One region of the Allobosea sp. NPDC003192 genome, then DNA from elsewhere that is predicted to be linked to it. Evidence: riboswitches for the same ligand, from Rfam matches in the RefSeq annotation. Region 1 holds a riboswitch; the other holds the start of a gene.

Evidence for each region. Region 1 has a riboswitch for thiamine pyrophosphate ahead of ACQKLX_RS17320 (ABC transporter permease). Riboswitches for the same ligand answer to the same signal wherever they lie in the genome.
Region 2: another riboswitch for thiamine pyrophosphate. It lies ahead of thiC (phosphomethylpyrimidine synthase ThiC); the one in region 1 lies ahead of ACQKLX_RS17320 (ABC transporter permease).

Annotation. Positions count from the first base shown of each region.
Region 1 is NZ_JBNNPK010000012.1:105,034-112,898, forward strand. Features, by position in the region: gene ACQKLX_RS17305 (autotransporter family protein) at 1-2,041, opposite strand, end outside; gene ACQKLX_RS17310 (MFS transporter) at 2,399-3,616, opposite strand; gene ACQKLX_RS17315 (ABC transporter substrate-binding protein) at 3,784-4,743, opposite strand; gene ACQKLX_RS17320 (ABC transporter permease) at 4,787-5,530, opposite strand; TPP riboswitch at 5,631-5,727, opposite strand; gene ACQKLX_RS17325 (TenA family protein) at 5,788-6,432, opposite strand; gene ACQKLX_RS17330 (VOC family protein) at 6,536-6,988, opposite strand; gene ACQKLX_RS17335 (hypothetical protein) at 7,210-7,865, opposite strand, start outside.
Region 2 is NZ_JBNNPK010000003.1:162,883-170,747, reverse strand. Features, by position in the region: gene ACQKLX_RS05975 (ABC transporter permease) at 1-228, shown strand, start outside; gene ACQKLX_RS05970 (dipeptide ABC transporter ATP-binding protein) at 225-1,946, shown strand; gene ACQKLX_RS05965 (polysaccharide deacetylase family protein) at 1,961-2,854, shown strand; gene ACQKLX_RS05960 (OmpA family protein) at 4,131-5,153, shown strand; gene ACQKLX_RS05955 (hypothetical protein) at 5,281-5,562, shown strand; gene ACQKLX_RS05950 (hypothetical protein) at 5,637-5,837, shown strand; TPP riboswitch at 5,941-6,045, shown strand; gene thiC (phosphomethylpyrimidine synthase ThiC) at 6,123-7,865, shown strand, end outside.

The DNA.
Region 1 (7,865 bases):
CGCGCCCCGCCGCCGGCGAGGATGCGTCCGGCCGGTCGTCGAAGCGCTCGCCGACGCGCTGGCGCAGCGTCTGCAGCTGGTTCAGGCTCTGCAGCACCTGACCATAGGCCTCGTAGAGCGGCGCTCCCGGCTGGTAGATCGGAGAGATGACCGCTCCGGACGATGCGCCCGGCGACGAGCCCGATGGCACGATGTAGGCTGAGCGCAGATACCAGTCGCCGTCATTCGGCGTGCTGACGCCGTTTTTGTTCAGTGTGTAGGCATAGGCGCCGGCGATGACGGCTTGCTGTCCCTGGAAGGCATAGTCGCCCTGCAGCGTGAAGGCGCCGTTCGAGTTTCCGCCGACATCGATGACCTTGATGCCCTCGACGGTCGGCGCGCCTGTCCCACCTCGATTCAATACCGTGACCGTGGTGGTGCCGGAGGTATCGCCGGTGACGACGAGACGGTCGGATGGCGAGGCATCGCCGCCGAGAACGGCCTCGATCTCGAGGCGGCCACCATTCCCGACATAGTCGCCGTTGACTGTCAGCGTACCGATGGAGTTGCCCGGCGCGATCGTGCCGCCTGGCCGGTTGATCGTGGCGCCGACCGTGCCGATGCCCTGCAGGCGGCCGCCGATGACCTCCATCGTCCCGCCGAGGACGCCGTTCACGGCGAGCGTGCCCGCCAGCACGCTACCGGCGCCGGTGAAGGTCGAGCCGCTGTCGCCGGTCAGCGTCAGCTTGCCCAGGCCATCCTTGATCAGGGCTCCCGCGCCGGTCAGGCTGGGGGAGATGCCGATATCATGGCCATCCGTGTCGATTACGATGCCATTCGCGCCGATGGCGATGGTGCGCGTGTCGAAACCTGCGAAGAAATTGGGGTTGTCCGATGTGGCGCGCAGCAGGCCGCCATCAAAGGTGACGCTGACAGCGCCAGCGCCACCAAATATCCGGCTGGTCTCCAGAATGCCGCGATTGTTCGTGGGTCCCTGCAGAAGCAATGTCCCGCCGGAACCCGAGGCAACGCCGAGCAGGACGCCGCCTTCGGCGCGCACCAGCCCACCATTCTCGACCGTCAGCGAACCGGTGCCTATATTGCCGATGGTCAGGCTGAATGGCGACATCGACCATTTCGAGCCCGCTCCGGTCACCGTGACGGTACCTGTATCGTTGGCGCCGATATAGCCCTGATTGCTGGTGACGGTTGCGCCGTTTTCGATACGCAAGGTGCCCGCGCCAAAGCTGCCGACGGTGAACTGTCCGGTATTGGTCCATGTCGTGCCCGTGCCGGTCAGCACGGCACTGCCTTGGGCGCTACCGCCGACGATGCCGTCCGCGCTCGAAACCGTCGCACCGTCTTCGACGCGCAGAGTTCCGGCAGTGAACCCGCCGACGGTCAGTCGGCCACTGTTCTGCCAGGACGAGCCTTGCCCGCTGACCAGCGCGGTGCTGTTGCTATTGATGCTGCCGGTGATGTTTGAAACCCGGCCGCCAGCCAGAATGTTCAGTGTTCCGGCGCCATCGTATCCGACATAGAGATCACCGGTGTTGGTCCATGTCGAGGCCCTGCCGTTGCTGTCGGCGCCCGAAACAGTGACTGTCCCGACCGCCGTGGAGTCGGCACCGATATAGCCGTCCCGATTGTTGACGACACCGCCGCCGCTGATCACCAGCGAGCCGGTTCCTGCCTGGCCGATGACGAGGTCGTTCGCATTGGACCAGGTCGATCGATTGCCGCTGCCGTCCTGCCCCGAGACGGTGACGCTGCCGTCGCTGCCGTTCTGATTGCCGATGAAGCCTGTGCCGGCGGCGCTGACGGTGCCGCCGGCCACGATGGTCAGCGTGCCGACCCCGGCATCCCCGATCGTGAGGTCGCCGCCCACCGCCCAGTCCGGCGATAAGACGGGACCTGGGGCCACCTCGCCACCGCCCGTCACGGATTGCGCGCTCGCCGGCCGCATGCCGGAGACCGCATAGATCAGCGTGGCGAGCGCCGTCGTGAGTAACAAGGATCGGCGATAGGTCGGAGCGGCCGTGCCGTGCTTCACCGTTCGCATCGTCAAGCGTCATCCCCCGGCGACAATGTCTCAACGTGATCTGGGACGCCATACGAACGCGACACACAGTCCCGCGAACTCAACTGAAGGGCGAATCGAGGATGATGCTAGACCGTCGATTCTTCTTCAAATCTTAAGGCGGCGAGAGACCTAAGCCCGCTTGGGATTGCTGGTCTGTTCTGGAGCGGAGCTGTCACGTCTAAGCCGTCGCTTCCGGACGCCACGCCGCTTTCGGTCAGAGTGGTCGGCATCGGATTCGGCTGCCGCTGGCCGGCGATGTGAATTGACCGGGACAGGGTAACCGCCGGCGTCATTTCAAAGGCGGATCCCGACCTTCCTCGCCGATCATGGCAGCAGTTATCCCCGCCGGTGCTCCACCTTCGGCAGAAACCAGGCCAGCAGCCCGATCGCCGGCAGGAAGGCGCAGATCCGGTAGACCGCCTCGATGCCGATCCAGTCGGCGACTTCGCCGAGGATCGCCGCCGCGAGGCCGCCGAGCCCGAAGGAGAGGCCGTAGAACAGGCCGCCGATCAGGCCGATCCGGCCCGGCATCAGCTCCATCGCGTAGATCAGGATCGCGGCGAAGGAACTCGCCATGATCAGGTTGATCACCACGGTCAGCACACCGGTCCAGAACAGGTCGGCGAAGGGCAGGATCAGCGAGAAGGGCAGGGCGCCGAGGATCGAGAACCAGAGGATGCGGTTGCGGCCGATCCTGTCGCCGATGATGCCGCCGGCGAGCGCGCCGACGGCGGCGGCCGCGAGGAACAGGAACAGCATCAGCTGCGAGCCCTGCACGGAGATGCCGAACTTCCCGATCAGGTAGAAGGTGTAATAGGAGCTGAAGCTCGACGAATAGGCGTTCTTCGAGAACAGCAGGATCACCAGGATGGTGATCGCGAAGGCGATCTGGCCCTTGGTATGCGCAGGCACCGCGGGCGCGGCCGCCACGACCTTCGCGGGTTTCGGAGCGGCCGCGGCCGCCTTGCTTAGCTCGGCATAGCGGCGCGCCGTCCAGACCATCAGGATCATGGCGAGCAGCGCCGCGGCCGAGAACCAGGCGACGCTGGCCTGGCCGCGCGGCACGATGATGAAGGCAGCGAGCAGCGGGCCGAGCGCACCACCGCTCTGGCCGCCGACCTGGAAGATGCCCTGCGCCAGCCCCTGCTGGCCGCCCGAGGCATTGCGGGCCATGCGCGTCGCTTCGGGATGGAAGATCGACGAGCCCAGGCCGACGCAGGCGGCCGAGACGAGCAGCAGCGCATAGCTGCCGGCATAGGCGAGCCCGATCAGCCCGGTCAGCGTGCAGCCCATGCCGACGACCATCGAATAGGGCATCGGGTTCTTGTCGGTATAGGCGCCGACGACCGGCTGCAGCAGCGAGGCGGTGATCTGGAAGGTCAGCGTGATCAGGCCGATCTGGCCGAAATCGAGCGCATAGGCCGTCTTGATGATCGGGTAGATCGCCGGGATCAGCGACTGGATCATGTCGTTGAGCAGATGCGTCGCGCTGAGCGCGAACAGCACCGGCAGGTCGGCGCGGCGGGTGGAGGCAATCGGCTGGCTGACGTTCATGCGGATGATCTATCCGGGCGCAGCTCCGGGCGACGACCCGCCGGATGGTTGCAGAGCCGGCTCATAGCACTGCGTCCGGCTGACCACCCAGAGCCACGGGCACAGAGCCGTTCTGATGTGGACGCGGGATGGGCGGCGGCAGGCGAGTTGCCGCCGCGATCCGCCCGCTACTTCACCTCGCCGGCGATCTCCGTGAGCGCCGGCGCCTTCTTGATCAAGCTGCGTTCGACGAGGAAGGCGCCGAAGCGCTCATAGCGGCCCTGGTCGAGGGCGCGCGGGCGCTTGGCGAAGCGCGGCAGCGTGTCGGTCCAGGCCTGGCGGTTGAGCGCGTCGTCGAGATCGGGATGGGCGGCGATGAAGAGCTTCCAGGCTTCCTGCGGATGGTTGGTAAGATAGAGCGCCGCCTTCTCGATGGCGTCGAGGAAGCGCGGGAGACGGCTGTCAGCGAGGGCGTCGCGGCGGGTGATCAGGATGAGCTCGTCATAGGCGGGAACGCCGTGCTCCTCGGGATAGAAGGCCGTGCCGGGATGGCCTTCGAGCTTCATCTGGGTCAGCTCGAAATTGCGGTAGCCGCCGATGGTGGCGTCGACTTTGCCGCCTATCAGCGCGGCCGAGAGCGCGAAGTTGACGTTGACCAGCTTGACGTCGTCGAGCTTGAGGCCGGCCTTGGCCAGCATCTGGCCGAGCAAAGTGGTCTCGGTGCCGGAGACGGCATAGCCGACCGTCTTGCCCTTGAGATCGGCGAGCGACTTGATCGGCCCGTCGGCCTTGACGATGACGCTGTTGAGCGGGGTCTCGACCAGCGTGCCGACGCGGACGATCGGGATGCCGGCGGCGTGGTCGAGATAGAGATTGGGCTGGTAGTGGATGCCGATATCGGCCTGGCCGGCGGCGACGAGGCGCGGCACGGCGGAGGGGTCGGAGGGCGGCACCATGGTGACGTCGATCCCGGCCTCCTTGAACAGGCCGAGCTTGTCAGCGACGACCAGCGGGGCATGGTCCGGGTTGACGAACCATTCGAGCATCACGGTCAGCTTGTCGGCGGCGCGGGCCGGGCTGGCGAGGCCGGCGGCGAGGGCGATGCTGCCGGCGAGGAGGGCGCGTCGGGACAGGGCGCGTAGGGTCATCGGGCGAAATCCTTCTGCGTGATCGATTTGAAGCGGAGTGGCGTCATGGCTCGCTCGCCCAGGGGAGGAGGCGCGGGCCGAGCGCATCGACGAGATGGCGCAGGACGAGGCTAAGCACGGCGAGCACGGTCATCGCGGCGAAGACCGTGTCGGTCTGCATGCGGGCATTGGCCTGGACCATGACGAAGCCGAGCCCGGCCGAGGAGCCGACCCATTCGCCGATCACCGCGCCGAGCGGTGCCAGCGGGGCCGCGACCCTGAGGCCAGTGAGGAGGGCTGGCATCGCCAGCGGCAGGCGTACATAGCGCAGCGTCTGCCAATGCGTCGCCGAGGTCAGCGCTGTGGCGTCGATCAGCTCGGGGTCGGTCCGGCGCAGGCCGTCAGTGAAGGCGGAGGCGACCGGGAAGAAGATGATGATCGTCGCCATGATCACCTTCGAGCCCATGCCGAAGCCGAACCAGACGACCAGCAGCGGCGCGATGACGAAGACCGGGAAGGACTGCAGTACCAGCAGGATCGGCCAGAGCAGGCGGCCGAGCCGCGGCAGCGCCACAATGGCGAGCGCTGTCAGCGCGCCGAACGCTGAGCCGAGCACGAAGCCAAGAGCCATCTCGGCGATGGTCGTCAGGCTGTTGCTGAAGAGGAAGCCGGGCTGGCGCTGGAAGGCCAGCGCCACGTCGAGCGGCGAGGGCAGGATGTAGCGCGGCGGCTGGAACAGCCAGACCGCGCCCTGCCAGGCCAGAAGCAGGACGAGAATGGTGCGGAGCGCCGGCGCGAATGCCGCCATCACCGGCTTCACGCCGAGAGTTGGGCTGCGCTCTGTCGCGTCCTGCGTCGTCAAAATCCGCCTTTCCGGGGGAAGGCGGGCACGGGGAAAAGCACTGACGAGGCTGCCCCGAGCGACTCCCTCCGCCAGCATGATCTGGTTCAGGTTCGAAGGGTGCTTCTCAGCCCGCCTTGCGGCGAACGCCCCCGTCTCTCGATTGTGCTTGTGGCAGAAAGACTTGTGCCTGTCACGCCTATGTCAGGTTAGAGGCGCGCCGCTCAGGCTTCCACAAAAGCCGAGTCAAAAAAGGCCTTCTCCAGCGCGACAGTGCGCAGGAAGAAGTCCCGGCTGGTCTCAGCCTCGCTTGGACCAACCCGGTCGAGCTCGCTCCGCAGGAAGCCGACGAAATCGCGGAAATCGGGATTGTCGTGCAGGGTGACCCATTCGGCATGGACGAAGTTCGCCGGCAGCGGCTGCGAGGCCTGCAGGGCCCAATCGAGATAGAGCCATTCGGCCACGACCAGCACGGAGAGGGCGGCGGCGTAGGAGCGCGTCGCGGCGGCCTCGCGCATGATCGCCTTGAAGCCAGCGGTAGGCTTGGTATCGGGCGGGGCGATGCGATCCTGCTCGCTGACGCCGAGCGCGTCGAAGGAGCGCAGGAAATAGGTGTTCTCCTCGCCGCTGACCATGCCGATGAAGCGGCCGAAGCGGATGCGGGCCTCGAAGCTGTCGGCGCTGGCGAGCGCCGCTCCGAGCAGGGTCAGGAAGCTGTCGAGGAAGCGGTGGTCCTGAATCAAATAGCGGGACATGACCGCATCGGAGACCGACCCGTCGAGCAGTTCGCGGACAAAGCGGTGGCCGACGGATTGCGACCAGGCCGGCTGGCTGGCCTGGCGGAGAGTCTCGGTGAAACGGGTGGTCATCGTCATCGCCTTCTGCTGATCGGGCTCTCCCTATCAGCAGCGGCGCTGCATCGGAACCAGCGGCCGGACATAGGCTCCGGCCGCCAGTCTTCAGAACGAAGGCTCAGCCCTGCGGCGGCTTCCAGTCGCCGGTCGGAATGGTGTTGACCATCCACGGCACGCCGAACTTGTCGACCAGCGAGCCGAAGCCCGGCGACCAGAAAGTCTCGCTGAACGGCATCACCGCCTTGCCGCCTTCGGAGAGCTGGTCGAACCAGCGCTGGCCTTCCGCCTTGTCATTGGTGTGCAGGGTGACGTCGAAGCCGTTCTTCGGCTTGTCGATATTCTGGGCCCAGTCGACATCCATGTCGGCGCCCATCAGCGACTGGTCGCCGACATCGAGCCAGCAATGCATCAGCCAGTTCTTGTACTTGCCGTCGGTGTCCGGCATGCCCATGCCGGGCGGTGCATCGCCATAGGGCATGGCGGCGGTGATCTTGCCGCCGAGGACCTTGGCGTAGAATTCGAAGGCCTCGCGGCACTGGCCGCGGAAGCTCAGGCTGGTCACGATCTTCATGGTCGTCTCCTCTCACTTTTGGGGCATGTCGGGTCGGCAAACCGGCCGTGGCCGATGCGGCTCAATTGAGTTGATATCAACGTTCTATGTCTCGGCCATGTCAATTGTTCCAACTCTCCTCTGGCAGCTTCGTTCAAACTCAGGATCGCAGAAAGCGGCGCTTGTCCGTGTCAGCAGACGATGGGAGCGCGATATCCGCTCCCATCCGGAACCTTCGCCGCCTACTTCAACCGCCCCGCGACGATCTTCGCGAGCTCGCCGACACGGGCCTTGGCCTCAGCGTGCAGCGCCTGGTCGCGTTCGCCGCCGGAGACGCGGACGTCGACGGTGGTCAGCCCCTTGCGGATATGGATGCGATTCATGATGTCCAGCGCCGCCTCGTCGCCGAGGCCTTCGATCGGCGTCTTGGCCTCCGAGACCTTGATCGCGCTCTGGAACCAGCGCTTCGACAGATCCTCATTGGCGGCGACGTTGCGGACGCTGACCTGGATCTGGTTGAGCTCGACCGTGCGCTTGCCGTCCTTCTCGACGGTGCGCTTGGCGTCGAACTGACAGCCGATCGGGTTCGGCAGCGCCTCCTGCCGGTTCTCGCGGCTTTCATGGGTGATCTTGCCCATCAGCTTGCGCGGCTCGCTCACGCTCATCTCGGGGAAGGCGGCCTTGACCTCGGCCGGTGTCAGCAGGGCGCAGGCATCCGGCCATTGCTCGACAGGCGCGACGGAGGAGATGCGGGTATCGGCCGGCACCGTCACCGCGCTGTTGCTGGCGATCTGTGCCGGCGCATCGATCATGCCTGTGCCGCCCCGCCAGCGCGCCGCCGCCTGCTTCGCCAGAGCGAGCGCGTTCGGCGCGGTCTGCTCGGAATAGAGATCGAGCG
Region 2 (7,865 bases), on a different contig from region 1:
GTCGCCAGCGCTATCGCGCTGGAGGCGACCCTCTCCTTCCTCGGCGTCGGCCTGCCGGTGACCGAGCCATCGCTGGGCTCGCTGATCGCCAACGGCTTCCAGTACATGCTGTCCGGCCGCTACTGGATCTCGATCTATCCGGGCCTCGCGCTGATCCTGCTGATCGTCGCGATCAACCTCGTCGGCGACCAGATTCGCGACCAGGTCAATCCGAGGCTGAAGCGATGAGCACGGGCGCGGCCGCAGCGCCGCTGCTCGAAGTCCGCGACCTCACCACACAGTTCCTGACCCGCGCCGGCGTGGTGAAGGCGGTCGATGGCGTCTCCTTCTCGCTGCGCCGTGGCGAGGTCATGGGTCTCGTCGGCGAATCCGGCTCAGGAAAAAGCGTCACCGGCTTCTCGATCATCGGCCTGATCGACCCGCCCGGCCGCGTCGCCGGTGGCTCGGTCAAGCTCGAAGGCCATGAACTCGTCGGATTGTCGCCGGACGAATTGCGAAAGCTGCGCGGCCGCGTCGTCTCGATGGTCTTCCAGGACCCGCTGATGACGCTGAACCCGGTCCTGACGATCGGGGAGCAGATCCGGCTGGCGCTGGAGGCGCATGAGAAGGTCTCCGCCGCCGAGGCACGCCGACGCGCCATCGCAGGCCTCGCCCAGGTCCGCATCCCGCGCCCCGAGGCGACGGTCGACTTCTACCCACACCAGCTTTCCGGCGGCATGCGCCAGCGCGTTGCCATCGCGATCGCCCTGCTGCATCGGCCGAAGCTGATCATCTGCGACGAGCCGACGACGGCGCTCGACGTCTCGATCCAAGCCGAGATTCTGGCTGAGATGAAGGAGCTCGTCGCCGAGCTCGGCACCGCGCTGATCTGGATCAGCCATGACCTCGCCACTGTCGCCTCGATCGCCCAGCACGTCGCGGTGATGCGGCTCGGCAAGATCGTCGAGGCCGGCCCGACGCTGGAGGTGCTGACGCGCCCGCAGCACGCCTATACCCGTGCGCTGCTCGATGCGCTGCCTTCGCGGGCCAAGCCTGGCGAGTTGCTACTGCGCGGCGGCGGCGTGCCCGATGCCGCCCCGCCCGCCCGCAAGCCGGCGGCAGCCGCTGCCGCGCCGGTGCCCGGCGCTCCCTATTTCGTTGCCGATCGCGTCAGCAAGCGCTTCGAGGCGCGGCCCGGCGCGCTGCGCAGTCTCGGCCAGAAGTTCGGCCTCATACAACCTCCGCCCGCCGTGATGGCGGTCGACGAGGTCAGCCTGATCGTGCCGCGCGGCGAGGCGCTCGGGCTCGTCGGCGAATCCGGCTCGGGCAAGTCGACGCTCGGGCGCATGGTCGCCGGCATCTACGCCCCCTCCTCCGGCACCGTCCGTTTCGAGGGCCGGCCGGTGATGAGCGCGGGGGCCGAACCGAAGAAGCTGACGACCCGGGTCCAGACGATCTTCCAGGACCCGTTCGCCTCGCTCAATCCGCGCATGCGGATCGGTGACGGCATCGCTGAGGGCCCGCTCGCACATGGGCTGGTCAGCAAGGCCGACAGCGCGGCTTATGTCCGCGACTGGCTCGCCGCGGTCGGGCTCGACCCGGCCTTCGCGGACCGCTATCCGCACCAGTTCTCCGGCGGTCAGCGCCAGCGCGTCGCGATTGCCCGGGCGCTCGCCATGCAGCCCGATCTCGTCGTCTGCGACGAGCCTGTCGCCTCGCTCGACGTCTCGATCCAGGCGCAGATCATCAACCTCCTGATGCGTCTGAGGGCCGAACTCGGCCTGACCCTGATCTTCATCTCGCACGACCTCTCGGTGGTCAGGCATCTCTGCGACCGGGTCGCGGTGATGTATCGCGGCCGCATTGTCGAGGAGGGGCCGGCGGGCGAGGTCTACGACAACCCGCAGCACGACTACACCAAGCGGCTGCTCGCGGCCGTGCCGGTGCTGCCCGAAGCGGCGGCCTGAATAGGAGAGACGCCATGACCGAACTCAAGCCTTGGCAATGGCCGGAGGAGACCTGGCGCGGCAAGGTCGAGCAGGTCCGCGCCGGCCGCAACCTCAAGCCGAAGAGCTGGCCGGGCGGGGCGCGCTGCGCCGTGGCGCTCTCCTTCGATGTCGATCACGAGACCAACGAGCTGCGCGACGGCGGCAAGTCGGTCGGCCGCCTGTCCTGGGGTCAGTATGGCAATCGCGCCGGCATGCCGCGCATCCTCTCCATGCTGGCGCGCGAGGAGATCAAGGCAAGCTTCTTCGTGCCGGCGGTGACCGCGCTGCTCTATCCCGACGAGCAGCGCCGCGTCGTTGCCGAAGGCCATGAGATCAGTCTGCATGGCTGGATCCATGAGGTCAACACGGCTGTCCCTCCCGACGCGGAGCGCGAATTGCATCTGCGTTCGGCCGACACGCTGGAGAAGATCACCGGCGTCCGGCCGGTCGGCATGCGCACCCCGTCCTGGGATTTTTCCGAGGTGACGCTCGCGGTCGAGCGCGAGCTCGGGCTGATCTACGATTCCTCACTTTTCGCCGACGACGATCCCTATGAACTGATCGAGAAGGGCGAGCCGACGGGGATGGTCGAATTGCCGGTCGAGTGGATCCGCGACGACGCCGTCTATTTCAACATGAACCGCTTCCAGGCACTGCGGCCCTATACGGCGCCCGAGGCGGTTTTCGACATCTTCAAGCGCGAATTCGATGGCGCCCATGCCGAAGGCGGGCTGTTCCTGCTGACCATGCATCCGCATGTCATCACCTATCGCTCGCGTTTCTGGATCCTCGAGGAGCTGGTGCGCCACGCCAAGGCGAAGGGTGATGTCTGGTTCGCGACGCATGCCGAGATCGCGACCTATGTGAAGGAGCAGGCGGGGCTCTGAGACCGCTCCGGAATCGGGCTCATCGCGGAACCGTGCCCGATTTCGGCCGTTTTCGGTTCATTCGGAATTCAGGGCGCGGGGGCGTTCATGTCCGGAAGAACAACTGGAAACGGATGTCATGATGCGCACCAAGAACCTGCTCCTGCTCGGCACTCTCATCCCCGCCATGACGCTGTCGCAGGGCAGTTTCGCCGCTCCATCGCTCCAGCTTGCCCAGGCCCAGCCGGGTGATGACGGCCAGCAGGACCCGCGCCGCCCGCGGCCTCCTGGCGGCCAGGAGCGTCCCGCTCCCGGCGCTCGCCCCGCGCCGGGCCATCCGCCGGCGGCCCGCCCTGCCGCGCCCGAACGCCCGGCCGGAGCAGCCCCGAATGCGCCGCGCCCTCCGGCCCCGCCGCAGGCCGCACCTCCCGCCAATCGGGCCCAGCCCGAACAGCCGCGCCGTCCGGCGCCGCCTCCGGTTCCCGCACCGGGCCAGGTCGCACCGCCCGCACCGCAGGGCGTGCCGCGCCCGCCTTCGGCTGCGCCGAGCACGCCACCGCGCCCGGCTCCCGGCCAGATTGCGCCGCAGCCTTCGCCCGCTCGCCCGGTTGCTCCGCCCAACGCCTCCGGAGCCCCGTCCGGCGACAGCGCTCCGCGCCGCCCGGCGCCCCCGCAGACCGCTCCGGCCCAGCCGCCCGCGGCCGCACCCTCGTCGCCGGCAGTGCCACCTCGCCCCGCGCCTGGTCAGGCCGCCCCTGGCGGCAGCGCGCAACCTCAACCCGGCCAGCCCGGTGCAGGCCGGCCGCCGGGAGCGTCGCCGCAGCCCGGAACGGCTCCGTCGCAAACTGCGCCGGGGGCGCCCCGTCCGCCCGGCCAGGCAGCCCCGGGTCAGCCCGCACCCGGACAGACGGCTCCCGCCCCGGGCACCGCGCCGCGGGCCGGCCAGCCTCAGCCGGGACAACCTTCAACCGTGCCGCCGGCCGGGCGCGCGCCCACAGCCCCGGCACAGCCCGGTGCCACGCCGGCGCAACCCGGCACTGCTGCGCCCGCGCCGACAGCTCCATCCCAGCCGTCAGCCGGGCCCGGCCGCCAGCCCGGCCAGCCGGCGCCGATTCAGCCCGCTCCCGGACAGGCCGCTCCTGGCCAGCCGCCGGCAGCCCCGAATGCCGGCCGTCCGCCTGGCGCTCCGGCCCAGCCGGGAGCGGCGCCGTCGCAAGCGGCACCCGGCGTCGGCCAGCAACCCGGCGCCCCGCTTCGGCCGGGCGTTGCGCCCGGACAGGCGCAGCCGCCGCAAACCTTGCCGCCGGCCGGCCAGCCCGCGCCTGACCGGCAGGGCCGGCGCGGCGGCATCGGCCTTGGCGGCGCGGCTGCGATCGGCCTCGGCGCCGCTGCGATCGGCGGCATCATGGCGACGCAGGGCGCGAGCCGCCTCGATGACATCCGCAGCCGGCGCGAGGAGCGCCGCGAGGGCGACGTCACCGTCATCCGAGAGCCCGGCCGCACCATCATCCGCGGCGACGACGACCGCGTCATCATCCGCCGCGACGAGACGCAGCGCTTCCGCGATCTCGGCCTCGACACCCGCAGCGAACGCCGCGGCGAGGAGACGGTGACGGTCTATGACCGTCCGGACGGCACGCAGATCGTCACGGTGACCGACGCCGACGGCCGCTTGATCCGCCGCTCGCGGCGCGAGCGCGACGGCGGCGAATTCGTCATCATCGACAATGTCCGCCGCGACGGGCCGCAGGCCCGCTTCGCTGAGGAGGTCGTCGAACTGCCGCCGCCGCCGCTGCGCATCCCGCGCGAACGCTATGTCGTCGATGCCGAACGCGCCGACGAGCGGCTGATCTACGAGACGATCACCGCCCCGCCGGTCGCGCCGGTGCCGCGTCGCTACACGCTCGACGAGGTCCGCTACTCGCCCGATCTGCGCGCCCATATGCGCAGCGTCGACATCGACACGATCAACTTCGACTCCGGCTCCTGGACGGTCACGCCCGACCAGGCCGGGCGCCTGAGGGTGATCGCGCAGGCGGTGCGCCAGGCGGTCGAGCGCGCTCCGAACGAGGTCTTCATGGTCGAGGGCCACACCGACGCGGTCGGCTCGGATGTCGACAATATCTCGTTGTCGGACCGGCGGGCGCAGTCGGTCGCCGAGATCCTGACCCGCGACTTCGGCATACCGGCTGAGAATCTGACCACGCAGGGCTATGGCGAGCAGTATCCGAAGGTCCAGACGCAGGGCGACTCGCGCGAGAACCGGCGCGTGACGCTGCGCCGGATCACCCCGCTGCTCACCGGCCAGAACCAGCAGTGACGTCGGTGCGGAGCGGCTTGCGGCCGCTCCGTGCAATTCTTGATAGGCGGTCCGGAACAATCGCCGGCCGCCCTTTGTTCCTCTAGCGGGCAGGCTCGTCTTGCGCCTGCCTGACTGGAGGAGTGCCATGCGCAAGAACTCGTGGGTCCTGCTCGGACTGCTCGCCGCAGGGTTGCTGGCGGCGGAAGCCGCTGCTGCACAGTCCCCTTCCCCGCAGACGCAGCGCCAGCGCGCGCCGGGCGTGCCGATGACCCCGAATGCCGGCGAGGTGCAAAAGCTGGAGCCGCGCTCCGATCGCATCGAGGCGACGCGGGAACGTGAGCAACTGGCGCGCGACCGCTCTGGCCCGCCGGAACCCAACCGTCCGATCCCGATGCCGAAGCCGGTGCCATCGATCATCGCGCCATAGTCGTTACGTTTCGCGACTGCGCATTCAGAGTCAGGTAACGCTCGCCGCCTATGGTCGCCGCGAGGAGCCATGTCATGAGTGAGATGTCGGTCGCGATCGCGCAGAGCCTGATCAGCATGAAGTCGGCTGCGACGCAGCAGGCCCTGCAGATCGAGATGGTCAAGCAGAATGCCGATTCCGACCAGGCTCTGGTCGCCATGCTCCAGCAGGCGGCCGAGCAGCAGCAGGCGTTGCTCCCCGAAGGCCAGGGCGTCAATCTCGACATCACCGCCTGACCTCCCGCCCACATCCGATGTAATGCCTCCCGTGCATGGCCGCGCCGCGTATAGTCGCGGCTCTTTGCCCGTTGCGTGGAGATCACGACAGTTCTAACCTCCGCCTCGTTCCGAGGGGTGCTCGACAAGAGCTGAGATGGCCTGACGGCCGAACCCATCGAACCTGATCCGGGTCATACCGGCGGAGGGACTGGAACGCGGCTGCGCCACATATGCATCCGCAGACAGCGACTGGACCGTCAGACGCCCCGGATCTCCTGAACCTGAGAGGGAGGAGATCCTGACATGAACGCCCATACCAAGCCCCAGAAGAACAGCGTCAAGGCCGCCCCGCAAAGCGTGACGACCGGCCCGATCATCGGTTCGCGCAAGATCTACGTCGCCGCGCCCGAGCATCCCGACATGCGCGTGCCGTTCCGCGAGGTCGTGCTGACGACCGATGCCGAGCCGCCGGTGCGCATCTACGATCCGTCCGGCCCCTATACCGAGACCGATGCCAAGATCGACCTCAATGCCGGGCTGCTGCAGCCGCGGCGCCGCTGGCTCGACGCCCGCGGCTTCGAGGTGGTCGGGGGCCGCGCCGTCACCGCTGCCGACAACGGCAACATCTCCGTCGAGCAGCTCGTGCCGGCCTGTCCCGCGCAGCGCCCGATCCTGCAGGCGAAGCCCGGCCAGATGACGACGCAATACGAGTTCGCCCGGGCCGGCATCGTCACCCCCGAGATGATCTACGTCGCCCATCGCGAGAACCTCGGCCGCGCAGCGATGCTGGAGGGCGCGAGGGAGCGCCATGCCGATGGCGAGAGCTTCGGCGCCTCGGTTCCTGAGTTCGTCACGCCGGAATTCGTCCGCGACGAGATCGCCCGCGGCCGCGCCATCATCCCCGCCAATATCAACCACCCCGAACTGGAGCCGATGGCGATCGGCCGCAATTTCCTGGTCAAGATCAACGCCAATATCGGCAATTCGGCCGTGACCTCCGGCGCGGCCGAGGAGGTCGAGAAGCTGGTCTGGGCGATCCGTTGGGGCGCCGACACGGTCATGGACCTCTCGACCGGCCGCAACATCCACAACATCCGCTCCTGGATTCTGCGCAATTCGCCGGTGCCGATCGGTACCGTGCCGATCTACCAGGCGCTGGAGAAGGTCGGCGGCGACCCGATCAAGCTCGACTGGGAGGTCTTCAAGGACACCCTCATCGAGCAGGCCGAGCAGGGCGTCGACTATTTCACCATCCATGCCGGCGTCAGGCTTCCCTATGTCCCGCTCACTGCATCGCGGGTCACCGGCATCGTCTCGCGCGGCGGCTCGATCATGGCGCGCTGGTGCCTGGCGCATCACAAGGAGAGCTTCCTCTACGAGCGCTTCGACGAGATCTGCGAGATCATGCGGCGCTATGACGTCTCGTTCTCGCTCGGCGACGGCCTGCGCCCGGGCTCGATCGCCGATGCCAATGACCGCGCCCAGTTCGCCGAGCTGGAGACGCTGGGCGAGCTCACCAAGATCGCCTGGAACAAGGGTTGCCAGGTGATGATCGAGGGCCCCGGCCATGTGCCGATGCACAAGATCAAGGAGAACATGGACAAGCAGCTGCGCGAATGCGGCGAAGCCCCGTTCTACACATTGGGACCGCTGACCACCGACATCGCGCCGGGCTACGACCACATCACCTCCGGCATCGGCGCGGCAATGATCGGCTGGTTCGGCTGCGCCATGCTCTGCTATGTCACGCCGAAGGAGCATCTCGGCCTGCCCGATCGCGACGACGTCAAGACCGGCGTCATCACCTACCGCATCGCCGCCCATGCCGCCGACCTCGCCAAGGGCCACCCGGCGGCAAAGCTCAGGGACGATGCGCTCTCCCGCGCCCGCTTCGACTTCCGCTGGGAGGACCAGTTCAACCTGGCGCTCGATCCGGACACGGCCCGTGCCTTCCATGACGAGACGCTGCCGAAGGACGCCCACAAGGTCGCGCATTTCTGCTCGATGTGCGGGCCCAAATTCTGCTCGATGAAGATCACCCAGGAC